2 regions of the Saccharospirillum sp. ABV4_185 genome follow, and region 2 is predicted to be linked to the other one. Evidence: predicted binding sites of a transcription regulator. Region 2 holds the regulator's gene; the other holds the start of a gene.
What was found. The regulator FNR, encoded in region 2, switches genes on or off when oxygen is low (the NO sensors DNR and NnrR bind a similar motif). The targets are predictions, from matches to a motif close to TTGATNTANATCAA.

Region 1 (15,725 bases), 1.6 Mb from region 2:
TCTGGAGGTGGAATCCGGCGTGCGCACCGAGCAAAATTTCTCCGGCCGCCTGCAGTTCCAGGTCACGCCTGAGGTCAGTCTGGAGTTGTATACCAATGGGCAGTACGGCTCGGGTGGGTTGGAGTTGAATTGGAGTGAGGATTATTAGCCGCGCTGTTGCGCGGCTGGGAGACGCTAGGGTGCTGCGCACCCGGGAGACGGGAGACGCTTGGGCGCTTCGCGCCTGGGAAACGGGAGACGGGAGACGCAAAACCACTAAAACCAGCCCGTCGCCGCTATCCAGCGTCTCCCGTCAAGCGTCTCCCGTCTCCCACTCATCGCCAGGCTTTCAATCCCAAAAGTTTCTCCCCCAGCTCCGTCAACTCCGCCCGGCCATACTTCAGCTTCTCCCACTCACGCGGATCGCCCGGAAAGGCATAGCCTTGTGGCGGTTCGCGGTCACGCCAGGAGCGGATGCGCCAGTCGCGGATCTCGGTGTTGCTCTCATCGGCCGGCACCATGGCGATGTATTGCGCCATGCGCACGCGGTCAGAATGATTCGGGCGAATACCGTGGGCCAGCAGCGAATTGAAGATCAGTAAGTCACCGGCGCGCAGCGGGATTGAGGTTGGTTTCAGGTCGCCCAGGTCCGGCTGATAAGGGTCGCGATCGGCCGGCTGATTGGCGCGCCAGGCGTCGAAATCACGGAACAGTTCCGGCACGCACTGGAAGCCGCCGGTGTCGTCGTCGGTATCGCTCAGTGCCAACACGCCCTGCACATTGATCGGCAAAGGATCCAGCGTGGTGTTGGCATCCCAGTGAATAAAACCGCTGAAGGCGCGCTTTTGGGTGTTCGGTGGGTTCAGGTTGGCGCGGTCGATAGTGACCCACAGATCCTCGCGATCCCAGATATCGACAAAGGCGTTATAAATGCGCGGCGTCTGACGATTGGCCCATAGCTGTGGGTGGTTGTAACACTCCACCATGCCGGAGTTATTCAGTTCGACCATGGCGTGATCACGTCGCTGATGCTGATACCAGGTGCGGCTGTCGTCCGGGTCCATTTCCTGGAATTCCCATAACAGCTGGCGCGTGCGTTCGATGGCATCGGCATCGATGGCGTTCGGCACGATGACGTAGCCGTATGTCTGCCAGTGCACAAAATCGGCTTCGCTGAGCACGCGCAGCGGTTGTTGTTTGCTCAGTTCGCGCAGTTGAACATCGCCGGTGTTGGCAATGGAATTATTGCCCGGCGCGTTGTCGCCAAAGCCGTAACGGTTTTGCGGTTGGCCGGATGTTGAGGCTTGAGAACGCATGCCGTCTCCTCCTGTTGTTCTTGTTGGAGTGATTATTCTGGTCGGCTCGCTGCATCGGTGTTATCCAAAGCACGCAAAGAATGATACTTTCCGATCATTCTCAGGCTTATTACTGGTTACTATGCATCGTCATGCGCGCCTTTCATGAACACATCGCACCCCCGCAAGACGCTTCCTGGCGCTTCTTTCATCGCCAGCTGGATGAGCTACCGTTCGAGTGGCATTTCCACCCCGAATACGAACTGACGCTGACCTTGAACAGCGCCGGCAAACGCTTTGTCGGCGATCATCTGAGCGACTATCAACCCGGCGATCTGGCGTTGATCGGCCCCAACCTGCCGCATTCCTGGCAGTCGCTGGAACGTCCCGACCCAAGCCAACCGCACACCGCCTTTGTGCTCTGGTTCAGTCAGGATTGGGTGCAGCGGCTCAGCGAGGGCTTTGCCGAATATCGTCAGTTGCCCGACTTATTGCTGCAAGCGCGTCAGGGCCTGGCCTTCGATGCCGATTTAAGCGCACAGCTGCTGCCGCAGTTCGAAGCGCTCGTCGAAGCCACACCGCGCGAGCGGTTGGCGGCATTGCTCAGCATTCTCGATCAGCTGCTCGAGGCGCCCCATCAGACCCTGGCATCACCGAGCTTTGCCGCCAGCCGACCGGCGCCCTCGGACCAGCAGCAGTTAAGCGCGCTGCTGGAACGCATCCATCAGCGCTTTGCTGAGCCCTTGTCGCTGGATGAATTGGCCGCCAGCGCCCATATGAGCCCGGCGACGCTGAGCCGATTTTTCCGTCGCCATATGAAACAGAGCGTCCATCATTATTTGACTCAGGTTCGGCTGGGTCACGCCTGCTCGGAACTGATTGGCAGCAACCAGCCAATCGCGCTGATCGCCGAACGTTCCGGCTTCACCAACCTGGCCAATTTCAATCGGCTGTTTCGCAAATACCGCAGTGAAACGCCGGGCCAATTACGCCGCCGTTTTCGCTGACTGTTATCGCGCTGGCGCGTCTGGTGTTTTCGCCCGGCCTTCACTATGCTGCCCGCCTTCTGTTTGGTCGGCTCGCGCTAAGGAGGCAGGGTGTCGGTCTTCTGGCAATTACGGTGGTTTTTCCGCGAAGAATGGCGTCGCTATGGCCTGGCGGTGCTGGCACTGATCATTGTCGGCCTGGCAGTTCTGGTACCGCCCTGGATTACCGGACGAGTCGTCGACGCCATCGCCGATGGCAGCCTGACGCGCCAGCAATTACTGCTTAACGTCGGCATTGTTCTGGCCGTAGCGCTGGTCAGTTATACCCTGCGTGTGGTCTGGCGGGTGGCGCTCTTTGGTGCCAGTTTTGCACTCGCTAACCGACTGCGTCAGGACCTCTATCAACACCTGTCGTTGCAGCCACCGTCGTTTTTCGCCGAGCACAAAACCGGCGATCTGATGGCCCGCGCCACCAACGATATTCAAGCCGTGGAAATGACCGCCGGCGAAGCCGTACTGGCGTTGTTCGACGGCGCCCTGACCGGGCTTCTGGTACTGATCGTCCTGACCACTCAAATCAGCTGGCAACTGACGCTGGTGGCACTGCTGCCCTGGCCGATTGTCGGTTATTTTATGTGGCGTTTTGGTCAGGAAATGCAGGCCTCTTTTCATATTGCTCAAGCACGTTTCAGTGACCTAAACGATCGCGTTCAGGAAAGCCTGGCGGGCATTCGGCTGATTCGCGCCTTTGGTCGCGAGCAGGTCGAAGACGCCGGTTTCAACGCCATCGCGCGCGACGCTAATGAAGCCAACCAGTCGGTAGCGCGCACCGATTCCAAATACGATCCGGCCATTTCACTGGCCATCGGTACCTCGTTTTTTCTCAGCATTGCCGGCGGCACCTGGCTGATCGTGCACGATGCGATGACGCTCGGTGAACTGACCAGTTTTACGCTCTATCTGGGCTTTATGATCTGGCCGATGTTTGCCGTCGGCTGGATGCTCAATCTGGTTGAACGCGGTCAGGCGGCGTACAAGCGCATCCAGGAAATTTTTGATACCGAACCGGCCATCGCCGACGGCGGCACCTTCGAAGATTCAGTTGAGCCCGCGCTGCGCATTAACATCCGCGATTTCCGCCATTTCCCGGAACAACAGCCGGTGCTGAGCGATATCGAATTGAAGGTTGAACCGGGCCAGTTAATTGGCCTGGTCGGCCCCACCGGCGCCGGTAAAACCTCGTTGATCGATTTGATCTTAAGACTGTCGGAAAGCCCCGATGCGCAGCTACAACTCGGCGGCAAAGCCTTGGCCGAATTCAGCCTCGCCAATCTGCGCCGACATCTGGCCGTGGTGCCGCAATCGCCGTTTCTGTTTTCCGCCAGCGTTGCCGAAAACATCGCCCTGGCGAAACCCGATGCAAGGGTCGAGGAAATTGAAACCGCGGCCAAACTGGCGCAGGTGCACGACGACATTCAGCGCTTTGCCGATGGCTATGCCACCCGCGTTGGTGAGCGTGGCGTGACCTTGTCAGGCGGTCAGAAACAACGTCTGGCGCTGGCGCGAGCGCTGTTGCTCAATGCACCGGTTCTGGTGCTCGACGATGCGCTGTCGGCGGTCGATCTGGGCACCGAAAAACACATCCTGGCGCATCTCAAAGAAGCGAGTGCCGGCCGCACCACTTTAATAGCCTGCCATCGGTTAAGCGCGGTGGAACAGGCCGACGAAATTCTGGTGCTCGATCAGGGTCGGGTACTGGAGCGCGGCAGCCATGCGCAATTACTGGCGGCAAATGGCTGGTATAAACGCACCTACGATTACCAGCAGCTCGAACGCACCGTGGAGGATGGCCGATGAATCGTCCGTTTTTGCGGCTGCTGAAATACGGCCTGGCTTATCGGCGTTTGCTGACTCAGGCGGTATTGTTATTGGTAGTCGCCACCGCCGGTAATGTGCTCGGGCCTTATTTGATCAAGGTGTTTATTGACCAGCATTTAACGCCGGGCGATTGGACCGTCGGTCCGATTGTCGCTCTGGTGCTGGCCTATATCACCGCTCAATTGATCTCGGCGGCGACCTTTTTCCAGCAGGCAATTCGCTTTAACGAGATCGCGCTCAATGTGGTGCAGACCATTCGCGAGCAGGTGTTCGCGCGCGTTATCCGTTTGCCGATGGCATTTTTTGATCGCACCCCGACCGGCAGTCTGGTCAGCCGTATCACCAACGACACCGAGACCATCAAAGACTTGTACGTCAACGTCATCTCGGTGGTGGTGCAGAACTCCATCCGCATGGTCGGTATTCTCATCGCCATGGCGTTGCTCGACTGGCACCTGATGTTAATCAGCGCGGCGCTGGTGCCGGGCATCGTCGTCGCCATGCTCGCCTACAGCAAGTTATCGACGCCGGTGTTCCAGCGCGTGCGTTCGCTGCTCAGCGATATCAATGCCCGACTCAGCGAGAGCATTCAGGGTATGAGCGTGATTCAGTTGATGAATCAGCAGGCGGCGTTCAGCAAAGCCTTTGGCAACACATCGACCGATCATTACCGCGCCAAAATCCGCAACATCCTTATCGATGGCGTCATGTTGCGCGCCCTGGTCGATCTGCTCTATATGGCGGTGCTGGCGGCATTGCTCTACGCCTTCGGCATGGACGCACTGAGTCCGACCGGCGCGATACAGGTCGGGGTGATCTACGCCTTTCTGAATTATCTGGGCAATTTGACCGAACCCATGGTCGATATGATTTCGCGGCTGAATCTGTTTCAGCAGGCGCTGGTCTCGGCCGACCGGGTTTTCCAGTTGCTGGATGAGCCGATTGAAAGCGCGCCCAAGCATCCGGAATTGCCCAACAACGCCTCGGTGCAATTCGACATCGAGCTGTTCAGTTACGACGGCCGCCATACCGTGCTGCGCGATATCGACCTGCGCATCGAACCGGGTGCCTTTATCGGCATCGTCGGTCACACCGGCTCGGGCAAGAGCACGCTGATGTCGTTACTGATGGGGTTTTATCCGCTGCAATACGGTCAAGTGCTGGTCGGCGGTGTGCCACTGGAACGGCTCGACCCGGCCGAGCGCAGCCGGCGTTTGGGTCTGGTGCAGCAGGATCCGTTTATTTTCGCCGGCAGCATTGCCGATAACATCCGTCTGGAACTGCCACTCAGCGACAGCGACATCATCGACGCCGCCCAGCAGGCGCAGTTGCACGACAGCATTATGCGCATGCCGAACGGCTACCAGACGGTGCTGACCGAACGCGGCAGCAACCTCAGCAGCGGTCAGCGACAACTGCTCAGCCTGGCGCGAACGCTGGCGCGTAAGCCGGCGGTGCTGATTCTCGATGAAGCCACGGCCAACATCGACAGCCACACCGAAGCACTGATACAGCGGTCACTGATGGCCTTGCGCGGCCGCGTTACACTGATCGCCATCGCCCACCGGCTGAGTACGGTGAAAGACGCCGATCAGCTGGTGGTGCTGCATCAGGGCCAGATTCAGCAGTTGGGCAGCCACGCTAAACTGGTCGCGCAAGAGGGCCTGTACAAGCATCTGTATGAACTGCAGATGCGTAAGGACCCAACCGTGGCGGAGTAAAAAGTTGTGCTGATGGCGAATTTAGACATCCCAATCGACAATCAACCAGATGCATTGATTTACATCAAAAAACTTGGCGATTCAGTCATAAGTTTTTAAACTTTCAGAAATTTCTGAAACTACAGAGGTCAGCTTGACGCCGGAACTGGAAAACATCGTGGTTCATTTCGGTGAAATGGGCAGCCGCTGGGGCTTCAACCGCACTGTCGGCCAGATGCTGGCGTTGATCGTATTGAGCGATCGGCCGCTGGCCGCCGATGAAATCGCCGCCGAACTCAAAGTTTCACGCGGCAATGTCAGTATGGCAGCGAAAGAGCTGCACGCCTGGTACCTGGTGCGCACCCACCGCGAACCGGGCGATCGCAAGGATTATCTGATCGCCGCCGGCAGCATTTGGGAGCTCGCGCAACAGGTGCTGACGGAACGCAAAAAACGCGAGATGGATCCCACCCTGTCTTTGTTGCGCAGCCAGTTATTGGACAGCACCGAAGACGACCCGCCCAGCCACGCCCGCCAACAGTTGCAGGAAATGCACGACTTGCTGGAGTTGCTCAATCGCGGGTTCGACGAAATACAAAGCCTGACACCCGACCAGTTAAAGCGTTTGCTGACGCTGGGTACCGGTGTTCTCAAATTCACCGACCGGATTCGTCCGGGTGGCCGTAAAAACTGACGGAGACTTCCATGGAAGCCGATCTAGCCCAGACACTGATATTGTCGCGCATCCAGTTCGCCGCCAATATCAGCTTTCACATCCTGTTCCCAACCATCACCATCGCGCTGGCCTGGCTGCTGTTCTATTTCAAAGTCCGCTCCAATATTTCCAACCATCCGGTGTGGATGCGCGTCTATCGCTTCTGGGTGAAAATCTTCGCGCTCAGCTTCGCGCTCGGCGTGGTATCCGGCATCACCATGAGTTTCCAGTTCGGCACCAACTGGCCGGGCTATATGGAAACCGTCGGTAACATCGCTGGGCCCTTGCTCGGTTACGAAGTGCTCACCGCCTTCTTTATGGAAGCGACTTTTCTGGGCGTGATGCTGTTCGGCATTCATCGCGTACCCAACTGGGTGCACACGCTGGCAACCTTTTTAGTCGCCATCGGCACGACGCTTTCGGCGTTCTGGATTCTGGCGCTGAATTCCTGGATGCATACGCCGGCTGGTTTCGAGATGGTCGATGGTGTCGCCATGCCGCTGGATTGGCTGGCGATCATCTTCAACCCGTCAATGCCGTATCGCCTGACGCACATGTTGATCGCCTCCGGTCTGACCGCGTCCTTCCTGGTTGCCGGTATTTCCGCCTACCGCATCTTCAAAGGCGATGTGAAACACGCACCGCGTGTGGCGCTGAAAACCTCAATGACCGTCGCCGCCCTGCTGATTCCGGTGCAAATTGTGGTCGGCGACATGCACGGCCTGAACACCTTCGAGCATCAGCCACAGAAAGTCGCCGCCATGGAAGCCGTCTGGGATACCGAACACGGCGCACCGCTGTTGCTGTTTGCCTGGCCGGATGAAGAAGATCGCGAAAACCATTTCGAAATCGGCATTCCCAACATGGCCAGCCTGATTCTCACCCACCAGACCGATGGCGAAATTCCCGGCCTCAACGAATTCGACGGCATGCACCCGCCGGTCAAACCCGTCTTCTTCGGTTTCCGCGTGATGGTCGGCATGGGCATTCTGATGTTGCTGGTCAGCTGGACCACCTTCTGGCATCTGCACAGCCATCGCACTGACCCACCGCGCTGGCTGCAACGCGTGCTGATCGGCATGACCTTCTCTGGCTGGATCGCCACTCTGGCGGGCTGGTACGTCACCGAAATCGGCCGCCAGCCGTGGCTGGTTACCGGCGTACTGACGACCGATCAGGCCGTCACCACCGTACCGGGCAGCCAGGTCGGACTGTCGCTGACCATGTATCTGCTGCTCTACGCCGGCCTGCTGTTCGCCTACATCCAGACGTTGTTCTACATGGCGCGCAAATCGGTCAAGGTGGAAGAGTATGAAATGTCCACCGACTTCAATTACCTCAACACCCATCACACCAAGGAGACCGACGCATGATTCCCGGTGACTGGTTGCCCTATATTTTTCTGTTTCTGATGGGTCTGGCGGTGCTGGTCTATGCCGTACTCGATGGCTACGACCTGGGTGTCGGCGTGCTGCTGCCGCTCGATAACGAAACTCAGCGCGACGGCATGATCGCCTCCATCGGTCCGTTCTGGGACGCCAACGAAACCTGGCTGGTGCTGGCCGTCGGCATCTTACTGATCGCCTTCCCCGAAGCCCATTCGCTGGTGTTGCGCGAGCTGTATCTGCCGGCAGCCTTGTTGATGCTCGGGCTGATTCTGCGCGGCGTCTCCTTCGACTTCCGCGCCAAGGCCGTGACCGGCCACCGCCGCTTCTGGGACTACGCCTTCAAGGCCGGCTCGATCATCGCCGCGGCCACCCAGGGTTATATGCTCGGCCGCTACGTGCTCGGTTTCGACAACAGCCCGACTGCCTACGCTTTTGCCGCCTTAAGCGCGGTCTGCGTCACCGCCGCCTTTGCCTACATCGGCGGCGCCTGGCTGGTGATGAAAACCGAAGGCGAATTGCAGGTGCGCGCCGCGCGCTGGTCGCGCTACTGCGGTTGGTTGGCGGCCATCGGTCTGGCGGCGATCAGCATCGTCAATCCGCTGCTCAGCCCGGCCGTCGCGGAGCGCTGGTTCACGCTGCCAGCGGTCATTCTGCTGATTCCCATTCCGCTGATGTGTCTGGTACTGATCGTCGTCGTCGACCAATACCTGCGTCAGGTGCCAACACGCGGCGACGTCGGCTGCTGGCTGCCGTTCTTCGGCACCGCCTTCCTGTTTATTCTCAGCTTCTTCGGCCTGGCCTACAGCTTTTTCCCTGAAGTCGTGCCCGGCCGCATCACCGCCACCGACGCCGCCAGCGCCGAAGCCTCACTGCGCTTTATCGGCGTCGGCGTCGCCATCGTATTGCCGCTGATTCTGGCCTATACGGTGTATGCGTATCGGGTGTTTTGGGGAAAATCCACCACCTTACGGTATCACTGAGGGCGCTTCGCGCCCGCTTGATGCTGGACGGGAAACACTGAACGCAAGTTACAAAAAAAGGCACCCTTGGGTGCCTTTTTTGCTTTTCATCACAACCAGAATCAGTCGCCTTGCTTAGGCGGTGACGTCGTCAACAACAAGGCCAGGCGCGCATCCATATCCTGCAGCAATTGTGCGCGACTCCAGCCGGCACGTGCGCGAAACATATACCCCTGACGCAGGTCATACAGCAGGGCCGCGCGTTCTTGCGAGGGAAAATCAGCCGGTAAGCGCCCCTTGCTGACTTCACGATCAAAACGGGCGGTCAGCCGTTGTTGCGCATAATCAATGGCGGCAGCAACCCGTTCGGCCACGCCCTCCACCTGGCCGACAGAGGTGACGACGCTGGAAGCCAGAAAGCAGCCTCGGGCACCGCTCTCATGTTCGGTTGCATCGCGAACCACTTCGGTCAGAAACCCGCGGATCGCCGCTTCAATGTCGTCTTCGCTTTCCAGTGCATCCAGAGGGGCACAGCTATCGGCCTCGATATAGCGATCGATGGTTTTCAGGTAGAGCTGGCGTTTATCACCGAATGACGAGTACAGGCTAGGCCCGGTGATGCCCATGGCACCGGTCAGATCACGCATGGAGGCGCCATCGTAGCCTTTGTTCCAGAACACTGAGGTTGCCTGCTGCAAAGCCCGATCGTAATCAAAGGCGCGCGGCCGACCCAATCTTTTTGTATCGTTCAATATAAAACCCTTGACGGCCACCTTTTTCAGATGATTTTATATGGATCGTTACATAAATCAAAGAGACATAGCGATCCATCAACGCATGCTCTCCGTTAACGCACCTCTGCCTGACAACCAAGGAGCTTACCCATGACCGATACAGCCACCGCCAACCTGCGCACTCGCCTTGATGAACTGATGCAGGCCGGGGTCAGCGCCAACCTGCCCGCCTTACAGAACATCTATCACCAGGATCTTCAGATCATGATGCTCGATAACAACGGTCAGCTCGCCACCCTGGATAAAGCAGATTGTTTGGCCATGCTGGAACAGACGTTCAAGGATGAGAACCCGGAAGATCATCTGTGGTCAGAGGTGCACGCCGTAGAGGCATCCGGCGATAGCGGGCATATTTTGGTGTCGCGCAAAATCCCCTTCGGTGGCGCACCCATGAAGGTCGATCTCAGCATCGATTTTGTGTTCGAAGAGGGCCGCTGGCAGGTCATTCGCGAAGTGAACTTTGCACGACCTGCGATAGACGCTTGATGAGGAACCAGGGAACGGGAGACGCAAAATAGAAAAGGCACCCTTGGGTGCCTTTTCCGTATCTGGCGTTTAGCGTCTTCCGTTGCGCGTCTCCCGCTTAACGCCTCACAAAAACTCTTCCACGCTGACGATATCATCCTGCTCCGGCAGCAGATGATCCTGCGCGTATTGGCGCCATTTGCCGCTGCGCAGGAACAGCTCAAAGACATCGCCGTCGATATGATTGTCGTCGCGCATACGGCGCAAAATGGTGAACGCCTGGCTCAGTGGCATCGGCGGTTTGTAGGGACGCTCTTTGGCGGTGAGCGCTTCGAAGATGTCGGCCACGCCCATCATGCGGGCGGGAATCGACAGTTGGTCGCGCGTTAAACCGCGCGGGTAGCCTTTGCCATCCATGCGTTCGTGGTGACCACCGGCGTATTCCGGTACGCGGCGCAGTTTCGGTGGGAACGGCAGGCCTTCGAGGATGTCGATGGTGATGTCGATGTGGCGGTTAATTTCGGCGCGTTCTTCGTTGTTGATGGTGCCGCGGGTGATGTTGAGGTTGTACACCTCGTCTTCAGTCAGCAGCGGGCGCGGTTCGCCGTAGGCGTCCGGCCAGGTGCCGGTGGCGATGCGTTCGATGCGCGCTTTGAATTCGTCGGACATAAATTCGCCGCCACGGTTCACCTGGTCGATAAATTCCAGGTCGTCGCGCAGCGCCGCTTTCTGTTCTTCGCTTTGCGCCACGGCAATGGCCGTTGCAAAGCGGGCCCGGACGGCATCGAAACCATCGTGCAGTTTCTGCAGTTTACGGCCCTTGTTGAGCACGTTTTCTGAGGTCGCCAACTTGCCGCAATCGTGCAACCAGGCGGCGACGTGCAGTTCGTACCATTCATCGTCGTTCAGTTGGAAGTCGGCAAAGACGCCCTCGGTGTCTTCGCAGGCGGCCTGGGCGATCAGTTCGGTCAATACCGGTATGCGCTGACAGTGCGCCGAGGTGTGGGCCGAGCGCACGTCGATGATGCGCGCCAAGGCCTGGATAAAGGCATCGAGCAGGTCTTTGTGGCTCTGCACCAGCAGTTGGTTGTCGAGCGTGATGGCGGCGAATTTGGCCATGGCCTGAACCGTGGCCTGATCTTCCGGCGAAAAGGCGCGGGTGTTGCCTTCGGCATCGCGGGCGTTGATCAGCTGCATCACGCCGATGATGTCATCTTCGTGGTTGAGCAGCGGCAGCGTCAGCATCGATTTGGAACGGTAGTTGTGCGCTGCGTCGAAATGGCGGGTGCCGGTGAAGTCGAACATTTCGGCGTCGTAAACATCGGGAATGTTCACCGCCTGGCGGGTCAGGCCAACGTGGGAAGCCACGTTGCGATGGTTGGGTTCGCCGTCCTTGTAAAGTTGGATCGGCGGCCAACCCTGGTCTTGGCCTTCGTTGATCATCGTCTCGATGCCGAGCACGGTGTTGTGCACCACCGAGAACGCCAGTCGGGAATTGTCGCCATCGTCGATAAAGCGGTAGAAGGTGCCGCCTTCGGCGCCGGTCAAGCCACGGGCTTCGCGCAGAATGCGCTGCATCAGGTTGCCCAGTCCTTTTTCCTGGGCCAGCCGGACCAACAGATCGCTGGTGTTGTCAGCGCTCCATTCGGCGCCAACCGGTACTGTTTCCGGAACTGCAGCTTCGGAGGGTTTCATCCCGTTTCTCCTGCTATCGCGGCCATCGATGTCGGCTTTGGCAAAGAATTCAATAACCGACCTTGGCTTTGAAGTTAGCAATCACTCCCATTTTCGTGTGTGAACTATATCACAATTGGGCGCGACTCCATGTCACCGCTTCACCTCGACTTCCTGGCCAGCGGCGTTGGATCTGAGCCAACCCCACAGACGGCGGGTGGTCCGGCTGGGATTGGGTTCACCGAGAAAAGTTCCGTCCGGTGCGTCTTCAATCAGTAGGTAGTTTTCCAGCTGGTTGCGCGCGGCTTCGGCCTTGCGCTCGCGAGCGTTGCGCTTGGCCCAGTTATCGCGGTTGAACATCAGATCGAGCACTGGGATTTCCAGTTGGCCGATCAGATCCGGCAGGTCGGCGCGATCGGGTGTGGCATCGACCATCATTAAAGCGTAGCCGAAGTTCTCTGGCGGTGCGCCGGTCATCACCAGATAACGCGCCGCCCAGTAGGCGCCCTCGCCATAACCGAGCAACACCAGATTCATCTGCCCTTCCTGAATCAGTCGCTGTACGCCGGCGTTCACCCGCGCCATGGTCAGGCGATCGTATTCGGCATCGGTTAAATCGTCGGGTGTGCGCGGCAGCGTAATCGACAGCGTATTCCAGCCAACATCGGGTAAATAGGAACGCGCCTGTTGCAACCGGAAGGGCCAGTCCGGGGTGTGGCCCTGGTCGTGCAGCAACACGATGCCACCCTGAGGAGTGCCAGTGCGCTGTTCCAGCCACAGACCGAGAAAGCTTTCACCATTGGCGGTCAGTTCCACCACTTCCTCACCGCGCAGCGCATTGCGGTAGTAGGTGGCCAGATCGTCCATATGGTTCTGACGCGCCTGGTCGAGCGCTTCGGCGGCTGCTGTGAGCGGCAACAAGGTCAGCAGCACGGTCGGCAACAACCAACGGGGCAGACGCCGTTTGACCTGCCCCCGGGCGTCACTACAATGGGCAATCCGCCTGCCTAGAGACCGCCTGCCGATGTCGGAATTTGTCATAGCGCCGTCCATACTCTCCGCCGATTTTGCCCGTCTGGGCGAGGATACCGCTGCCGTTCTGGCTGCCGGTGCCGACTGGGTGCATTTCGATGTGATGGATAATCACTACGTCCCCAACCTGACCATGGGCCCGATGTTTTGCCGGGCGTTGCGCGACTATGGTGTCACGGCGCCGCTGGATGTGCATCTGATGGTGTCTCCGGTTGATCGGCTGATCGGCGACTTTATTGAGGCCGGCGCCACTACTGTGATGTTCCACCCTGAAGCCAGCGATCACATCGACCGCTCGCTGCAACTGATCCGCGCCGGTGGCTGCCGCGCCGGTCTGGTATTTAACCCGGCCACGCCACTGAGTTACCTCGACTATGTGATGGATAAAGTCGATCAGGTGCTGATCATGTCGGTAAACCCTGGCTTTGGCGGCCAGAGTTTTATTCCCGCCGCGCTCGATAAACTGCGCGACGCTCGCGCCCGCATCGACGCCAGCGGCCGCGATATTCGCCTGGAAGTCGATGGCGGCGTCAAGGTCGATAACATCCGCGCCATCGCCGAAGCCGGGGCTGACACCTTTGTTGCCGGCAGCGCCATCTTCGGCGCCGACGACTACGCCGACCCCATCCGCGCCATGCGCGCCGAACTCGCCGCTGCCCAGCGCGGCTAACTGCCCTAACCGAATAACGGAGTCCCAGTGGACGAATTATTAGTTTTTGATCTCGACGGCACCCTGATTGATGCCGACGAACGTATTTCCGATGTCACCCGCCGTGCGCTGCACGAACTCGATCAACGCGGCATCGCCTGGACCGTCGCCACCGGCCGCCTGCCTCAAGGCGCGCGCGAAGCCCTGCCGGATGTGCGCTTCAAACATCCCCAGGCGTACAAAAATGGCGTGTTGATTTGGGACCTGAACGACGACCGTTCCATTCACACCCGGCCGCTCGATCGCGATGAATTTATCGAAGTCTGCAAACGTCTGGACGCCCACGGCATCAACGCCATGGCCAACGTATTGAACGAGGAAAACCGCATCGGTGCCGCGGTGCGCGATTCCGATAACGAGCGCGAACAAAGCTGGGTGCGCTATATGGAAAGCCAGGCAATCGACATTCAGCGCCACAACGACTTCAACCTGATCAAGGGCACGGCGTTCAACATTTTCGCACTCACCGAAAACGAACGCGTGCTCTATATGGCCGAAGAACTGGCCGACATTCCCGGCGTGCAAGTCTATGCCGGTGCCGACATGTACCACGACGGCTATTACTGGCTCGACATTCACCACGTTGAAGGCACCAAAGGCGATGCGGTGAAATATCTGCAGCAGCAAACCGGTGCCAAAAAACTGATCTGCTTTGGCGACTCCGACAACGACATCGCCATGTTCGAACGCGCCGACGAAGCCTACGCCATGGGCAATGCACTGCCCGCCTTAAAAGCCATGGCCACCCAAACCATTGGCAAAAATACCGACCACGCCATCGCCTATTTTCTGGCTGAGCGTTACGGATTTTCGTTGTGACATTAAAGGCGGTGTTGTTCGATCTGGACGGCACCCTGGTCGACAGCGTGCCGGGTTTGGCGGAAGCCGTGAATGGCGTTTTGGCGGAACTGGGTAGCGAGCCATGCAGTGAAGATCAGGTGCGCGTCTGGGTTGGTAACGGGCCGCAAAAACTCATCGAACGCGCGTTGGAATTTCGCGCTGTTGAGCTGCCATCCGACCAGGCACTCGAACGGTTCCGTCATTACTACCAACAAACCCTCGGCAATGCCCTATGTTACCCGGGCGTTCGCGAAGGTCTGGCGCAATTAAAAAATGCTGGCTTAAAACTCGCCTGCGTGACCAACAAATCGTCGCACTACACCGAACCCTTTTTACGCCAGCTGGAACTGGCCGACAGTTTCGATGAAGTGCTGTGTGGCGATGAAGTCGATCGCCCCAAACCGGACCCGCAAAGCCTGCATATTCTCTGCGATCGTTTTGGCATTCATGCCAGTGAAGCGATCATGGTGGGCGACTCAGTGAACGACTTAATTCCTGCTGAAAAAATCAATATGCCGCGCATCGCCGTCAGCTATGGTTACCACCAGAATAAACCGCTGGAGGTGCACGAACCCATCTTAATGACCGACAATTTTGCCGACGTTATCGCCTGCTGCTTGGCAAAGGAATGAGTTTATTTCAGCGATAAAAAAAGAGCGCCGAAGCGCTCTTTTCTTATGCTTGAACCCTCAGGCCCGATTGCCACTCGACGTTCGGTTACCCGAACCATTACCGCTGCGTGGCCGACGCCGTGCCGGCTGACCATCGCGGCTTTGTCCATCCCGGCTCTGGCTCTGACCATTGCCACTGGAGCGCTGGTTACGACCGCCCTGACTGCGACTGCCGCCGCCACTGTTGCGTCCGCCACCGCTGGCGTTACCACGACCACCGGCGTTGCCGTTGGCCGGACGACGCGCACGCGGTTTGTCATCCGGGCGGGCATGGGGCACGTTCTGATCCGGCTCGAAGCCATCCAAGGTGGTGCGGGTAATGGTCTGCTTGGTCAGCCGTTCAATGGCGGCCAGCAATTTGGCTTCGTCGGCGCTGACCAGTGAGTAGGCTTTGCCGGTGGCGCCAGCACGACCAGTACGACCGATGCGATGCACATAGTCTTCCGGCACGTTGGGCAGATCGAAGTTCACCACCTGCGGCAACTGGTCGATATCCAGACCGCGCGCGGCGATGTCGGTAGCGACCAGAATATTGATCTTGCCCGCCTTAAAACCGGCCAGAGCTTTGGTACGCGCACCCTGGCTTTTGTTGCCATGAATGGCCGCCGAACGGATGCCGTTCTTTTCCAGATGTTCGCTC
Region 2 (15,725 bases):
CCCATGGTGACGTCGGGTTCGGCGTGGTGGCCGGGCGGGCGGATGGCGCAGAAGGCGCGCTGGTATTCGCCGGCCATAATGGCGTCGACAGCGCCGGTGCCGGCACCGACGGCGCGGTAGGCGGCTTCCCAGGTGTATGGACCCATCAGCGTATCGGGGTCGGCCTGAATCAGGCCGTGTTTCGGGCTGATGCGGTCGAGCTGTTCGATGTAGATATCGCTGTGCACGCGGCGCACAGTTTCCGGGCCATCGAGGCGGGCCTCGCGAACAATCAGTTGGTTGACCAGGCCGGTTTCATCGAGCCGGTTGAGGATGGCTTCGAGGCGCTGCGGCGATTCCGGATGACCTTCGCCCATGTCGTGCAGCTGGCAAACCGGATGCTGGATGAGCGCTGTTCGAGTCATGCGGACGGTCCATTGAAAGGCAAGGCAGTATAAGGCTAGTCTTGTCGCGATTCATCCCGACTTTGGTGGTACCGTGCCCGACCTCAGTGCTTTTTTCCAGCCCAAGAGCGTTGCTGTTCTGGGTGCCTCTGAACGACCCGGCAGTATGGGCGCTGTGGTCACCACCAACTTGAAAGACGCTGGCTTCGAAGGCCGCATTTACGGCGTTAACCTCAAAGGTTACGACAGCGTTTACGGCTTCCCCTGTTATCGCTATGTCCGCCAGATTCCCGACCCGGTTGATCTGGCGCTGATCTGTTTGCCGCCGGAAACTATTTTGCGCGTTTTGCCGCAACTTGGCCGTAAAGGCATTAAGGCAGCGATTATTCTGACTGGCGGCCTGTCGCGGCGTCTGGCGGTGGAACAGAAACGCCGTCACCAGCGTATTGAAGAGCTGGCGCGCGAGCTGAATATCCGCGTGCTCGGCCCGCATTGTCTGGGTGTGCTGGTGCCGGATGCGCACCTGAATGCGAGTTTCGCGCATCTGAATGCGCAACCGGGGCGTTCGGCTTATGTCGGTCATTCGGCGGCGCTGGGTTCGGCCTTGTTGGATTGGGCCGGAGCCCGTGGTATTGGCTTCTCGCACTTTCTGACTGCCGGTTCCAGCGCCGATCTGCGCATCTCCGACATCGTCGATCACCTGTCCACCGATCGCCGCGTGCGCGCCATTCTGATTCATCTGGAGCAGATCCGTGACGCCAACCGTTTGTTGATTGCCATGCGGGCGGCGGCGCGTTCGAAAAAGGTGCTGGCGATCCGCACTCAGGTACAGGACAAATTACCGCCGGGCCTGATCGACCGCCGCGCCGTGGATGACGAATTCTTCGCCCGCGCCGGTGTGCTGCAGGTCGATAGCGTCGATGGTTTGTTCAGCGGCCTGGAGGTGCTGTCGCGGGCGCGGCCGTTGCACCGCCCTAACCTGGCCATCGTCAGCAATGGCCTGGGTCCGGCGATGCTGGCACGGCAGCAGTTGCAGGCGCTCGGTGGACAGTTGGCGCCGGTCGACAAGGTCAGCGAACGGCTGACCGATCTGTGGTATGCCGACGAAACCGGCTACAACCCGGCCATCCTGCCGGCCAACGCCAGCGGCGACGACTATGTGCGAGTGCTGACTGAGTTGGAAAAGGAAGGCGCCATTGGCGGCATTCTGGTGGTGCACGGCCCCAACCGACGCTCCGACCCGACCGAGGTGTCGAAAAAACTGTTGCCCTGGGTTAAACGCAGCCGGCGACTGGTGCTGACCTGCTTTTTGGGCGGCGTCAGTATTGGGCCGGCCCGAGCCGCCTTTGATGCCGCTGGCCTGCTGAATTTCGATTCGCCCAACGACGCCGTCGAGGCGTTTTTTACGCTGGCCAAACATGAAATGGCGCAAGAACGCCTGCGTGAGACGCCAACGTCCATGGCGCTGGGTTTTCAGCCCGATCGCGACCAGGCGTTACAGCTGTTCCGTCAGGCAGAGGAAAACAAACGACGCTATTTCACCTGGGCCGAAGCGCGGATGTTGATGCGGCTTTATGGTTTCCAGATGGTCGATTCCACCTTTGGCGTCGACTTCGACCGGGTGCTGGAACGACTGACCGGGCGCTATTTTCCGGCCTCGCTGCGACTGGTTCATGAAGCCTATTGCTATCCCTTTGCCTACAACGAAACGCCCGCCGAACGTTGGCGTGGTGTGCGTATCGAATTGAATTCTGCGGAAGAATTGCGGCAGGCGCGGGCTGAGCTGGAAGCTGAAAAAGCCGAGCGCTTTCCCAACAGCCGTACGCTTGGTTGGGGCGTACAGCCGATGCGGCGTAAGATCGATCATCTGCAATTCAGTCTGGGTATGACGCGCGATGAAGCCTACGGGCCGTTGATTTTGTTTGGCGAAGGCGGCTCGCGCGCCGATATGCTGGCCGACCGTCAGGTGGCATTGCCGCCGCTCAACGCCAGTCTGGCGCGGCAAATGATTCAGCGCTCACACGGTTATCAGGTTCTGGCTGAGCGTTCTGATCATCTGGAAAAAGATCTGGCGCGTTTGACCCGGGCGTTGAAGACGCTGTCGCAGATGGTCATCGATCTGCCTGAACTGGCCGGGCTGGAAGTGAATATTCTGCTGCAGCCGGGCGAAGAGTTGCTGGTGTTGGGCGTGGCCGCCTGCCGTGGTCCGGCTCAGCGTCCGGCCTTGAATCCCTATCCGAGTGAACTGGTTGAACGTCTGAGCCTGAAAGATGAGCGTTCGGTGCTGATCCGTCCGATTCGCGGTGAAGACGAGCCGTTATTGAAAGCCTTCTTCGGTGGCTTTGACAGCGAAGCCCTGCGTTTGCGCTTTTTCGGCAGCCGGCTGCACTTTGAACATCGAGAACTGGCGACTCTGTGCCAGATCGATTACCGCCGGGAAATGGTCTTTGTGGCGCTCATCGATGGCGCCATCGTCGGTGAAATGCGGCTCTGGACCGATGTGAACACCAACGAGCTGGAGTTCGCCATCATGGTCCTGCCGGCTTATCAGGGCAGCGGTCTGGCCGGTCAGTTGATGCGTAAGACGCTGGATTACGGCCGAGCTCAGGGCGTGGATCGGATCGTGGCGGATGTGTTGGCGGAAAATCAGCCGATGCTCGGTCTTGGCCGGCATTTTGGTTTTAGCGTCGAACCCGACGAAGAAGGCGTGGTTCGGCTAGTCTTGCCGCTGAAAGCGGATTAAGGAGTGCGCTTGTGTTGTATGAATTAGGCCAGCACCGGATTGAACTGCCTGGCTCGGCGCCGGCAGTCCGTTCGGATGACCGGTTATTGCTGTGGCAAGACGGCGAACTGGTCAGTCCGGAGGATAACTGGGTACAACGACGCAGTGATTGGCCGAGCGATCAATTGGTCAGCGAAGAATTTGTTGGCTTGCTCGACGGCCATCCTTATTACACCGCCGAATTGGATAACACCGAAAACTGGCCGAGATTGGGTTTGAGAGACATTGGTCTGCGCAGTGAAACGGCCTTTATGTTGGCGGCGCGAGCTCGTGGTCTGTTGGATTGGCGTCGTCAGCATCGGTTTTGTGGCCAGTGTGGCCAGCCGACAACCAGATTGTCGGGCGAGTCGGCCATGGTCTGTGAGCCCTGCAAGCTGCGCTTTTACCCGCGTGTCAGCCCCTGCGTGATTGTGCTGATTACCCGGGGGCCCCAAGTGCTGCTGGCTCAGGGCGTGCGCCATCGCAGTTCCGGCTGGTACAGCACCCTGGCCGGTTTTGTTGAAACCGGTGAGTCGCTGGAACAGGCGGTACACCGCGAAATCCGCGAGGAAGTCGGCGTCGAGGTAACCAATCTGCGCTATCAGGGCAGTCAGACCTGGCCGTTCCCGCATCAGTTGATGCTCGGCTTCTGGGCCGACTACGCCGGTGGCGACATCGTTCCGGAACCGGGTGAAATTGCTGATGCGCAGTGGTTTCACGTCGACCAGCTGCCGCAATTCCCGCCCGGTTTTTCCATTGCCGGCTATATGATCGAGGCTTACCGGCGTTCCTGGTCGTCCGTTGAGGCGCCATTTTCCGGGTGAGCGCGTAAGTCTTGGCGCACGAACCAGGCAATGCCGCCGAAGAAGGCGAACATCAAACCCACGGTGACTAAGCCAGCGATAACTACAGTGTCGAAATACATGGTTGGAACCCCTTGGACTGGAGGATGCGTTCAGTCTAGGGGAGGTCGGGGAGGGGCTATTGATGTGGATCAAGGCCGCGCCGGCGGCCAGTTGATCCAGATCAATTCAGGCGCTGATGCCCAGTTCCAGGCGCTCGCAATCGGCCAGAGAGGCCATTTGCGTCAGCGCATCGAGATCGACGATTTCGATATCCCGCGCACTGCTGCTATCGGCCAGGATGCCCTGGCGCTGAAAACGGGTGAAGACGCGGCTGACGGTCTCTACCGCCATGCCCAGATAGTTGGCAATGTCACTGCGCGCCATGGTCAACCGGAACTGGGTACCGGAGTAGCCGCGGCGGCGGAAACGGGCAGCGAGGTTGAGCAGGAAGGAGGCGATGCGTTCCTCGGCGCTCTTCTTGCTCAGCAGCAACATCATTTGTTGGTCTTCACGCAGTTCGCGCCCCATCAAACGCAGCAGTTGGCGACGCAACTCTGGCAACTGGCCCGATAACGCATCCAGACGATCAACCGGAATTTCACAGACGTTGGTGGTTTCCAGGGCGCGGGCCGAGGCTGGGTAAACCGGAGAGTCGTAGGCGTCCAGGCCAACCAGTTCGCTGGCCAGATGGAAACCGGTGATCTGTTCATCACCTTCCTGAGTCAGCGTATAGGTTTTAACGGTACCGGTCCGTACAGCAAAGACCGAATTGAAAGGTTCACCCTGCGCAAACAGTAACTCGCCTTTTTTGATCGGTCGGCCACGGCGGATGATCGCATCCAGTTTATCCATTTCACTGGTTTTCAGTGACAGCGGCAGGCACAACGGATGCAGACTGCAATTGCTGCAGTGAGTGGTCAGCGACATCGTTTCTCTCCCGTCCAAGGGTGGGATAATCACCTTCCTACAGCCAGAGTAGAACGCCGATTATCTGTTGTTCGCCATCTTAGCCGAAACCGTCGTGCTGTACAGGGTTGTGGCTCAATCGTCGTTCGGCGGAACCCAGGTATTGACGCGGGTTTGCGCCATTGGGCTGTACTCACTGCCTTCATTAACCGGCGCTAATGGGATGCCCGTCGCCTGTAGCGATAGAAAATCGAATTGCTCACGGTCCGCCAGTTGGGACGGTGCGATGTTCTGGATGGACCGAAAAATATTTTCGACTCGACCGGGATGCTGTTTTTCCCAGTCGCGCAGCATGGCTTTGATGGATTGACGCTGCAGATTGTCCTGCGAACCACAGAGGTTGCATGGAATGATCGGGAATTCCCGCTCGATGGCGTATTGCTCGATATCGCTTTCGCGGCAATAGGCCAACGGCCGGATCAGCACATTGGTGCCGCTGTCGGACAACAGTTTGGGGGGCATGGCTTTCAGCTTGCCGCCGTGAAACATGTTCAGAAACAGCGTTTCCAGAATATCGTCACGATGGTGGCCTAAGGCAACCTTGGTGGCACCGATCTGATCGGCAAAGGCATAGAGCGTGCTGCGTCGCAGCCGCGAGCAGATACCGCAGGTGGTTTTGCCCTCCGGTACCATTTCCTGAACCACGCTGTAAGTATCGCGTTCCAGGATGTGGTAAGGCACGCCCAGGTTTTTCAGGTACTGCGGCAGGATGTGTTCCGGGAAACCCGGTTGTTTCTGATCGAGATTGACCGCCACCAGCTTGAAGTCGACCGGGGCGCTGCGCTGCAGGCTGATCAGGATATCGAGCATGGTGTAGGAATCTTTGCCGCCGGACAGGCAGACCATGATGGTGTCGCCGTCTTCAATCATGTTGAAGTCAGCGATGGCGCGGCCGGTTTCCCGGCGCAAGCGTTTTTGCAGCTTGTTGAATTCGGTGCGCGATTTTTTCTCAGCGAGGGTCTGGGCAGTCATGGACAATCGGGTGGCTCGGGGTTGGGCGCGTGTTCTACCACCTCGGGCGCCGAGGGACAAGTGTTGTCGTGAAATCAGGCGGCCTGTTCAGAGGGTTCCATCGAATAGACGCGCCGGAACGGCCGGTCGTCAACCCGGTGGCCGCGATGACAGGCCTGACGCCATAGCTCGACCGCCTGGTCGCTGTCCAAAATGGGGACCTCACCGCCGGCATAAAAGCGGGCGTTCAAGGCCGCCAGGGCCGTGGCATAACCCCAGTTCAGGCTGAGTTCCTGATGGGGATCTTTGAGGAAGCAGCGTTGGCTGGCCAGGCCACGAATCTGACAGGCCAGTTCCGGCCATTGCGCGATGTATTCATCCCAGACGCGTTTGTGTTGCCAGGCGGTCATGCCGAACGGGCCATAGCGGTTGCTGCTGCGACGTTGTTGTTCAGCGCCGGCGACCGCGTCGAGCCAGGCCGGCAGACCCGGATCGGTTAATTGCGCCTGCTGCAGCGCCGGTTCGATGACACAGCTTTTCAAATCCAGACAATACGCCTTCATAGCGGACACCTCCTGAGGTTCGCAGTCAGCCTGCAAAAACAGCACTGAACTCGACCTGAACTGCCTATATCTGGGTTAACGGCCGGCGCTTTCAAGGCTGAAGCGGGTGCGCTGATGAAACAGCTCGGGCAACTCATCGGCGAGTAGTGCATCGATGCGCGGTGGCAGGCGGTGATCGTCCATGGCGCGCGGGTATTGTGGTGCCAGACGGTCATCACTCAGGTGTTGCCAGGGGCTGGTGGAGTGCAGAAAGCGGCGGGCGAAGTCGTCACCGTAGCTGAGGCAGCCGTGCAGGATGACATCGACATAGGTCTGCATAATGGGTCGATGCGGCTGGGGTGTTTCGCTGGAATAACCGACATAAGCCCACAAGGGCAACTCCGTTGGTAAGGACTGCTGGCCGAGCGAACGCACCTCGGACCAGTCGATGCGATGCCGATCATAGCCTTGTTCGCGCTCATCAAAGCGCGCCAGGTTGGTGTCATCGACGATAAAGACGACACCATTGCAGCGACTGTCCGGATTCAGATGCGCACCCACAGCAGTAGCGCCATAATCCGGTACTGGAACTGACCAGCGGCGCTCAATGCCGTCGATCTCCACGGCCAGGGCATCGCCACCGATACCCGTGCGGCGCCGGCTTTCCGCGCTGATCAAGCTGCCATAACCGAAAATTGCCTGCATCGTTAAAAGACCCCCAGCATGCGCGCGGAATTGAACATCAGCCAGCCGGCGAAAAATAACAGCGTTGCCCCGATCAGCGCGCGTAGCGCGGGGCGTCGTAACCAGCCATTCAACTGTTGGCTAAAGGCGCCGGTGGCCAGCATGGCCGGCAGCGTACCGACACCAAAGGCCAGCATCAAAGCGGCGCTGCCCAGGGCGTCGGCCTGGGTCGCCGCATAGCCAAGGGCGGTATAGACCAGGCCACAGGGCAGTAATCCCCAAATCATACCGACCGGATAGGCTTGCAGCGGATGGCGTAACGGCACCCAGCGCCGGGCCAGAGGTTGCAAGCGGCGCCACAGCGGCAGCGCCAGCTTCTCCAACTGAGTGATCCAGGCTTTGATGTTCAGGTAATAGAGCGCGATCAACACCAGCAGCGCAGCGGCGATCAAACGCAGAATAGGGGTGGCAGAGGCGGGCAGCCAATGCAGACCGGCGCCGATCAGCAGGCCGAGCAGGGCGTAGGTGGAAATGCGCCCTAAATTATAAAACAGCAAGCTGCCTGAGCCTTGGCTGTGTAGTCCAAGCGCCAGCGTAATGCCTCCGCACATGCCCAGACAGTGGCCGGCGGAAATCAGCCCGATCAGGGCCGCAGATAGCAGATCAGCGATCACGGTGGGACTTATGGTCGTCGGGAATCATGTCGTCATCGTCGTCGAAGAGGATGCGTTGCGCCGGGCTGTCCAGGTCGTCGTATTGGCCGGAGCGCACCGTCCACCAGAACAGGCCGCCGCCGATCAGCAGCAGGAAACCGGTGATGGGCAGCAAAAGCAGCAGAATATCCATGGCTTAATTCAAACGTCTCAGTCGCAATGCATTGAGCACGACCAGCAAGGAGCTGGCCGACATGCCAATAGCCGCTTGCCAGGGTGTTACCCAGCCCAACGCAGCCAATGGCAGGGCGACGCCATTGTACACCAGAGCCCAGAGCAAATTCTGGCGAATGATGCGCCGGGTCTTGCGCGCGGCCCTGACGGCCGCTGCCAGCACGGTCAGTTTGTCATTCAGCAAGAGCGCATCTGAAGCTTGCTTGGCCAGGTCGGTACCTGAGGCCAGGGCGATGGATACGGGCGCACCGGCCAGCACCGGCGCATCGTTGATGCCGTCGCCGACCATGGCGATGCGCAAGCCGTCGTCCTGTTGTTGATGCAACCAACTTAGCTTATCCGCCGGGCTTAACCCTGAACGGTAGTCTCCGCTCAGCGATAAAGCGTTTAAGCGCGCATCGGGCATGGGGTTGGGATCACCGGTCAAGACATGGCAGCGCAGACCCAGCTCGGCCAATTGCTGTAACGCCGGTGCGGCGGTGGCGCGTAATTCGTCCGCCAGTTGAAACCGGGCCAGGGGGACGCCGTTGTAGCTGAGCCAGAGAGTACCTGGTGTTTGTGGCGTTTGACTCGGCTCGGTCAGTGCAAAGGCGGCGCTGCCCAGACGGTATTCACCGCTGCTATCGCGTCCGGAAACGCCTTGCGACGGGTGCAAGGTTCGCTCGACTAACAAGGGTAACGATGCACCAGCGGCGGCTTCTCGAAAGGCCCGGGCCAGGGGGTGATCGCTGTCGGTTTCGAGGGCGGCGGCCAGTTCGATCAGTTCCGAGGCACTGCGCTGTGCCGATGGCTGTACTTCTGTCTGTACCAGTCGAAACCGGCCTTCGGTCAGGGTGCCGGTCTTGTCGAAGGCAAGATCGGTGATGTCGGCCAAGCGTTCCAGGGTATGGCCGCGGGTGACGATCAGGCCTTCTTTGGCCAGGCTTTGTGTCGCCTGCGCCAGGACGGTAGGCGTTGCCAGGCTGAGTGCGCAGGGGCAGGTGACCACCAACACACTGATAACGATCCAGAAAGCGCGGTCCGGGTCGATCCACAGCCAGGCCAGGCCAATCAGCGCGGTGATGATCAAGGTGGTCCAGACGAAATGTCTTGCCCCGCGATCGGCCAGTTCTGCCAGGCGCGGTTTCTCACTGGCGGCTTGTTCGAGCAGTTGCGTGAGGGCTGAGGCTGAGCTGTCGGCGCCGAGTCGTTCGACCTCGATTTCGACCGCCTGGCTGAGGTTGGTGGTGCCTGCCAGTACCGTATCGCCGCTGGCTTTTGGTTGAGGCGCAACTTCCCCGGTCAGCCGCGCTTCATCGAATTCGCTGGCGCCACTGACAACACGGCCATCGACCGGGCAGAGTTCGCCGGCGCGGACCTGAATGCGCTCGCCGATGACCAGATCGCGTACCGCCTTTTGCTCAAAGTCGTCACCCTGACGCACCCGGCAGGTGGGTGGCAGTTGGCGCGCCAGCGCATTACTGGAGGCATGGACAGAGGTACGGGCACGAAATTCCAGGAAACGGCCCAGCACCAGAAAGAAGGTGAACATCGAGACCGATTCGAAATAGACCTCGCCCTGGCGGGTCAGGGTGGCCCAGACGCTGGCGCCGAAAGCGCCACCGATGGCCAGCGACACCGACACATCCATGCTCAGACTGCGCGCTCGAATAGAGCGCCAGGCGGCGGTGAAAAAGGGGCCGGCGCCGATGATGACGACCGGCAGGGTGATCAGCAGCGAGGTCCAGCGCAGCCAGTGCACATAGGTCGCTTCGATACTGCCGCTGTACAGCGCCACCGCATTCATCATCGCCTGCATCATGCCAATGCCGGCCACGCCCAGACGCAATAAGTAACGTCGTCCCGTTCGCTGACGCAGCGCTTCCTCGGCGTCGGCCTGGTACGGCTGTGCGCGGTAACCGAGCGAATGCAGCGCAATAAACAGCGTCGACAAAACAGCTTCGCCGGGTTGCCAGCGCAGCAGCAAACGGTGAGTGGTCTGATTGAACCGCGCCTCGGCAACGCCGGCTTGCTGATGCAGCCGCTTTTCAATCAGCCAACTGCAGGCGGCGCAACTGACGCCATCGATCATTAACGTCGCTTCGCATTGGCCGGAATCGAGCTGGCGTACAAAATCGGCCTGGACATCATCGCGGTCGTAGAGCGCCAGCTGTTCGCGGTCACGCTCGCTGACCGGTGGTGCGGCCGGGGTCTGGTCGGGATCGTGGAAGCGGTAATACTCGCCCAGACCGCTGTCGATAATGGTCTGGGCAGCGGCCAGACAGCCGACGCAACAGAAAACCCGGGCCTCGCCACCTACCTCGAGCTGAAAACGCTCATCGAAGGCCGGCAGACCGCAATGAAAGCAGGCCTGCGCCATTAGAGTTTGGGCGCAAGCCTGATAATGCTGCGATCGGGGAAGGTGGCTTCGCCATGCAAGCGCCAGTTGGCCTGATCACCAACCGGTTCCAGAATCAGCTGGCGTGTTTCGCTGATCGCTTCGGGCAAGGTACCCAGGTAGCGACCATCGGGCTGACGCTCGAGTTGCACGCTGACGTCCCAGCTGGCTCGTGTTGGGAAAGCATAGGTGAGCTGGAGGGTATTCGGAATCGAATCCAGACTGCCTTCCAGGCGCAGCTGCACACGCTCGCCGAGCGTCTGCAACTGGGCGCTGAGATCGTGCTCGGCCGCCCATTGCGACTGGGTGTTGCGTTCAATAACCGTCATGCCGTCCTCGTAGTAATTATCGAGGATGGCGCCGTCGTTGGTCTGGATGGCAACGGGGATCAACCAGGCCCAGAAACTGACCACGGCGATGATCGGCGCCAGAATGAACCATATCCAGAATTCACGGTACCAGGGTTTGCGAGCGCTCGTGTTCACGTCAGTGTTCTCCTAAACCGTCTATTAAAACCGGGCCGGGCCAAAGAAACGGCTTTCCGCCTCGACGCTCTGGCTTGGGTCGTCGACGGCGACAGCGGTGAAATGAATTTCGTTATTGGGCAGTTGTAACTGATTGGGGTCGATCAGCAGACGCACCGGTAATTGCACCACACCGCCGGCGGTGACGCTGATCACGTCCGGCGCCAGCAGTTGCAAACCGTCCAGACCATCGACGCTGAGGCGATAGCGTCGATCCTGCTCAGTCATATTCATCAGACTGATCTGATAGGAGTTTTCCACCAGCCCGGTGGGCGTCATGCGGTGCAGCGCACCCCGGCCGCGCTCAATGGACAGATCCATCGGAATACGGGTGGCGATGACCCAACTGAACAGCCCAATCATGACCGCCAGCGCCAGCGCATAGCCAATCAGGCGGGGTCTGAGGATACGGCTGGGTTTGCCTTCCAGGCTGTTTTCGGTGGTGTAGCGGATCAGGCCGGGCTCGTAGCCCATCTTATCCATGACCGAATCGCAGGCATCAATACAGGCGGCGCAGCCGATGCATTCGTACTGCAGGCCATCACGGATATCAATACCGGTTGGGCAGACCTGAACGCACAGTTCGCAATCGATGCAATCACCCAGACCGGCATCTTCTGGTTTGATGCCGCGCTTGCGCGCACCTCTGGGTTCGCCGCGTTTTTCGTCGTAGCTGACAATCAGGGTGTCCTGGTCGAACATCACCGCCTGGAAGCGGGCGTAAGGACACATATAGATGCACACCTGTTCACGCAACCAGCCGGCGTTGCCGTAGGTCGCCAGCGTGAAGAAGGCGATCCAGAAAATGGCCCAGCCACCGGCGCTAAAACCGGCCAGTTGCGGCAGCAGCTCCTTCACCGGTACGAAATAGCCGACGAAGGTGATGGCGGTAATCAGCGCCACTGCCAGCCAGAGCAGATGTTTGGCGGCTTTGCGGGCAAACTTTTGCGCGGTCATGGGTTGATCATCGAGTTTGATGCGGGCGTTGCGTTTGCCCTCGGTCTTTTCCTCGATAAACATGAAGATCCAGGTCCAGGCACTTTGCGGGCAGGTGTAACCGCACCAGACCCGGCCGGCGAAAACGGTGACCAAAAACAGCGCAAAGGCGCAGATGATCAGCGCCCAGGACAACAACATAAAATCCTGCGGCCAGAAGGTGATGCCGAAGATGTGGAACTGGCGCGCGGGCAAGTCAAACAGGACGGCCTGGCGGCCGTTCCAGTCCAGCCAGAGGGTGCCAAAGTAAAGCGCGAACAGGGCTGCGCCACCGTAGACTCGCAGGTTTCGATAAAAACCTTTGATGCGGCGGACGTAGATTTTTTCCCTTTCTTGGTACAGGTCGACGGTCGTTACGGCGTCGTCCGTGACGTCTTTGACCTCTATTTTATCGGTCATGTTTTTAGGGGATCAGGAATGGTTTGGGAAGGGCAGGCACGCCCGACCTTTCCAAGCCAGTCCGGGGTGCGTGGGCACGCACCCCGTTGGTCTGTTATTGCTGCGGGTCCAGACTCAGGCTATAGACATAACCGGCGACGATATGCACGCGCTCTTCTCCGAGCACGTTGGCCCAATCCGGCATCCGTCCAGAGCGACCATTTTCCAAGGTGTACTGAACCGAGGCGCGCAGCGTTTCACCCGGAATGCGGTACAACCAAATATCGTCGGTTAGGTTGGGCGCACCCAGAGCGTGGTTACCGGTGCCGTCCTGGCTATGGCAGGCAACACAGCTGGCGTTGAACAGGGCTTGCCCCTGAGTGGCCAGGCTGGTATTGACGTCGTCCTGACCGGACAGCTGCATGACGTACTCTGCTACCGCCCGCACACCGCTGGCACCCAGGGCATCACCCCAGGCCGGCATCTGGCCGCTACGACCCGCCATGATGGTGGTCTTGATGGTGTCACCCTCGCCGCCGTAGAGCCAATCGTCATCGGTCAGGTTAGGGAAACCATAGCTGCCGGTGCCAGCCTGGCCGTGGCACAGGGCGCAGTTGTCTTCGAACAGACGCTGGCCGACGCGCATGGCTTGAGGGTAGTCGTGCAGCTGTTCAACCGGAACCGAGGCCAGACGCTGGTAGATTTCGCCATAGCGGCGTTCATGGGCAACCTGATCGGCGGTCAATTCACCGACAGAGGTCCAGCCCAGTACGCCTTTCCAGTTACCCACCGGCATAGCGATGAGGTAGCCGACGGCAAAGATAATGGTCAGCCAGAACAGATTGAGCCACCACTTGGGCAGAGGATTGTTGTATTCCTCAATGCCGTCGAACTGGTGACCCGTGGTCTGAGCGCCTTCACCGCCCGGATCGGGCATCCGTCGAGTAAAATAAAGCAGTGCGACGATGCCCACCAGAAAGACGGCGGTGATTGCAATAATGTAGAAACTCCAAAAGCTACTCATCGTCATTCCTCTTCTTGTCCGAGGCGGCGTCCATCTGTTCGTCGCGTTCGGCGAACGGCAAGTTGGCCGCATCGTCAAAACGTGCTTTGCGCTTACTGGAATAGGCCCAGAACACCACGCCAAAGAAAGCGATCATGGTGAATACGGTGGCCAGTCCGCGCCAAGTATTGATATCCATGACAGTCCCCTAGCGACCGGTTACGACGGTACCGAGGTGCTGCAGATAAGCGACCAGGGCGTCGATTTCGGTGGTTCCAGCGACGGCTTCCTGAGCGCCAGCGATCTGTTCGTCGGTGTAGGGCACACCAACGGTACGCAGGGCGCGCATCTTGGCCGCAGTATGTTCACCATCAAGAGTGCGTTCGAACAGCCAGGGGAAGGCCGGCATGTTGGACTCGGGAACAACAGAGCGCGGATTGTACAGGTGAGCTTTATGCCACTCATCGCTGTAACGTTCGCCGACACGGGCAAGGTCCGGGCCGGTGCGCTTGGAGCCCCACAGGAAGGGATGCTCGTAAACCATCTCGCCAGCCTGGGAGTAAGGACCGTAGCGCTCAACTTCAGCACGCAGCGGCCGTACCATCTGGGTGTGGCAGACATGGCAGCCTTCGCGAATGTAGATATCGCGACCTTCCAATTGAACCGCGGTGTAAGGTTCCAGACCTTCGACCGGTTCGGTGGTGTCGTTGATGAAGAAGAGCGGCACGATTTCGACCAGACCGCCAAAGCTGATGGCGATGACGACCAGAAAGGCCATCAAGCCAACGTTCTTTTCAACCTTTTCGTGTTGCATCTTATGTCCTACCTATCAAGCGGCCTGGGGCGCGGGTTCAGCCTGAGTCGCCTGATCATTGCGCACAGTGCGCCAGACGTTATAGGCCATCAGCAGCATGCCGGACAGGAAGACGATGCCTCCGATCAAGCGCACCACATAACCGGGCCAACTTACCTCGACACCCTGGACGAAGCTGTACATCAAGGAACCGTCGGTATTGACTGCACGCCACATCAGACCCTGGGCAATGCCGTTAACCCACATGGCCGCGATGTACAGCACGGTACCGATGGTCGCCAACCAGAAATGCACATTGATCAGCGCGATGCTGTACATCTGAGTCTGACCAAAGAGACGCGGAATGGTGTGATAGATAGCACCGATGGAAATCATCGCCACCCAGCCCAGTGCGCCGGAGTGAACGTGACCGATGGTCCAGTCGGTGTTGTGCGACAGAGCGTTGACCGTCTTGATGGCCATCATCGGGCCTTCAAAGGTGGCCATGCCGTAGAACGACAGTGATACCACCAAAAAGCGCAGAATCGGGTCGGTACGCAGTTTGTGCCAGGCACCGCTCATGGTCATCATGCCGTTGATCATGCCGCCCCAGGAAGGGACCAGCAGAATAACGGACATCACCATACCCAGGTTCTGAGCCCAGTCGGGCAGAGCAGAATAATGCAGGTGGTGACCACCAGCCCACATATAGATAGCGATCAGCGCCCAGAAGTGCACGATCGACAGCCGGTAGGAATAAACCGGGCGCTCAGCCTGTTTGGGTACGTAGTAGTACATCATGCCGAGGAAGCCAGCGGTCAGGAAGAAACCAACAGCGTTGTGGCCGTACCACCACTGCACCATGGCATCCATGGTACCCGGATAGACAGAGTAAGCTTTGAACAGAGTGACCGGGATGGCGATGTTGTTGACTACATGCAGCACCGCCACGGTGATGATGAAGGCCAGATAAAACCAGTTACCCACATAGATGTGCGAGGTACGGCGGCGGTGAATGGTACCGACGAAGACCGCCAGGTAAGACAGCCAGACGGCGGCGATCAGGATATCGATCGGCCATTCCAGTTCGGCGTATTCCTTGGACGACGTCAGACCCATCGGCAGGGTGATGACGGCCGCGACGATGACCGCCTGCCATCCCCAAAAGGTAAACTTGGCGAGTCCCTCAAAGGCCAACCGGGCCTGAGTGGTTCGCTGGACGACATAATAAGACGTTGCAAAAAGGGCACAGCCACCAAAGGCAAAAATGACCGCATTGGTGTGCAGTGGGCGCAAACGACCAAAGTGAAAGTAAGGACCGAGATTCAATTCAGGGAAGGCTAACTGGGCAGCAATAATAACACCAACCAGCATGCCGATAATTCCCCATACGACAGTCATGATGGCGAACTGACGAACAACCGTATAGTTGTACGTTTCATTCACCTCAGTAGCGGGGCTAGCATGGCTCATGGATCAGCTTCCGAGGGGCAAAGGGTTAGATACAAAAAGCGGCGCAAGTATGCTCAGCCGCTTGGGGTTTTGCAAATGACCCAGGTCAATTTCCAAGGTAATAGCATTGCAGATGTGCCGCCATTACCCGCTTTGGAACAGAGCCTAGCAAAGGTTTTTCGA

Region 1: the regulator FNR is predicted to act here: its motif matches at 5,914-5,927, upstream of ACXAE6_RS03675 (GbsR/MarR family transcriptional regulator).

The regions. Positions count from the first base shown of each region.
Region 1 covers NZ_JBSWUW010000001.1:835,113-850,837, forward strand. The annotation lists gene ACXAE6_RS03650 (translocation/assembly module TamB domain-containing protein) at 1-148, shown strand, start outside; gene ACXAE6_RS03655 (phytanoyl-CoA dioxygenase family protein) at 315-1,295, opposite strand; gene ACXAE6_RS03660 (helix-turn-helix domain-containing protein) at 1,376-2,281, shown strand; gene ACXAE6_RS03665 (ABC transporter transmembrane domain-containing protein) at 2,372-4,117, shown strand; gene ACXAE6_RS03670 (ABC transporter ATP-binding protein) at 4,114-5,859, shown strand; gene ACXAE6_RS03675 (GbsR/MarR family transcriptional regulator) at 5,993-6,532, shown strand; gene ACXAE6_RS03680 (cytochrome ubiquinol oxidase subunit I) at 6,544-7,926, shown strand; gene ACXAE6_RS03685 (cytochrome d ubiquinol oxidase subunit II) at 7,923-8,921, shown strand; gene ACXAE6_RS03690 (TetR/AcrR family transcriptional regulator) at 9,023-9,652, opposite strand; gene ACXAE6_RS03695 (hypothetical protein) at 9,785-10,180, shown strand; gene ACXAE6_RS03700 (HD-GYP domain-containing protein) at 10,286-11,854, opposite strand; gene ACXAE6_RS03705 (DUF3530 family protein) at 11,987-12,874, opposite strand; gene rpe (ribulose-phosphate 3-epimerase) at 12,858-13,535, shown strand; gene ACXAE6_RS03715 (HAD-IIB family hydrolase) at 13,563-14,393, shown strand; gene ACXAE6_RS03720 (HAD family hydrolase) at 14,390-15,046, shown strand; gene ACXAE6_RS03725 (DEAD/DEAH box helicase) at 15,104-15,725, opposite strand, start outside.
Region 2 covers NZ_JBSWUW010000001.1:2,484,785-2,500,509, forward strand. The annotation lists gene ACXAE6_RS11670 (histone deacetylase family protein) at 1-404, opposite strand, end outside; gene ACXAE6_RS11675 (bifunctional acetate--CoA ligase family protein/GNAT family N-acetyltransferase) at 478-3,126, shown strand; gene nudC (NAD(+) diphosphatase) at 3,138-3,968, shown strand; gene ccoM (cytochrome c oxidase subunit CcoM) at 3,923-4,069, opposite strand; gene fnr (fumarate/nitrate reduction transcriptional regulator Fnr) at 4,176-4,916, opposite strand; gene ttcA (tRNA 2-thiocytidine(32) synthetase TtcA) at 5,031-5,927, opposite strand; gene ACXAE6_RS11700 (hypothetical protein) at 6,002-6,469, opposite strand; gene ACXAE6_RS11705 (gamma-glutamylcyclotransferase family protein) at 6,545-7,153, opposite strand; gene ACXAE6_RS11710 (sulfite exporter TauE/SafE family protein) at 7,156-7,806, opposite strand; gene ccoS (cbb3-type cytochrome oxidase assembly protein CcoS) at 7,796-7,978, opposite strand; gene ACXAE6_RS11720 (heavy metal translocating P-type ATPase) at 7,982-10,378, opposite strand; gene ACXAE6_RS11725 (FixH family protein) at 10,378-10,881, opposite strand; gene ccoG (cytochrome c oxidase accessory protein CcoG) at 10,906-12,315, opposite strand; gene ccoP (cytochrome-c oxidase, cbb3-type subunit III) at 12,410-13,318, opposite strand; gene ACXAE6_RS11740 (cbb3-type cytochrome oxidase subunit 3) at 13,311-13,496, opposite strand; gene ccoO (cytochrome-c oxidase, cbb3-type subunit II) at 13,506-14,111, opposite strand; gene ccoN (cytochrome-c oxidase, cbb3-type subunit I) at 14,127-15,563, opposite strand.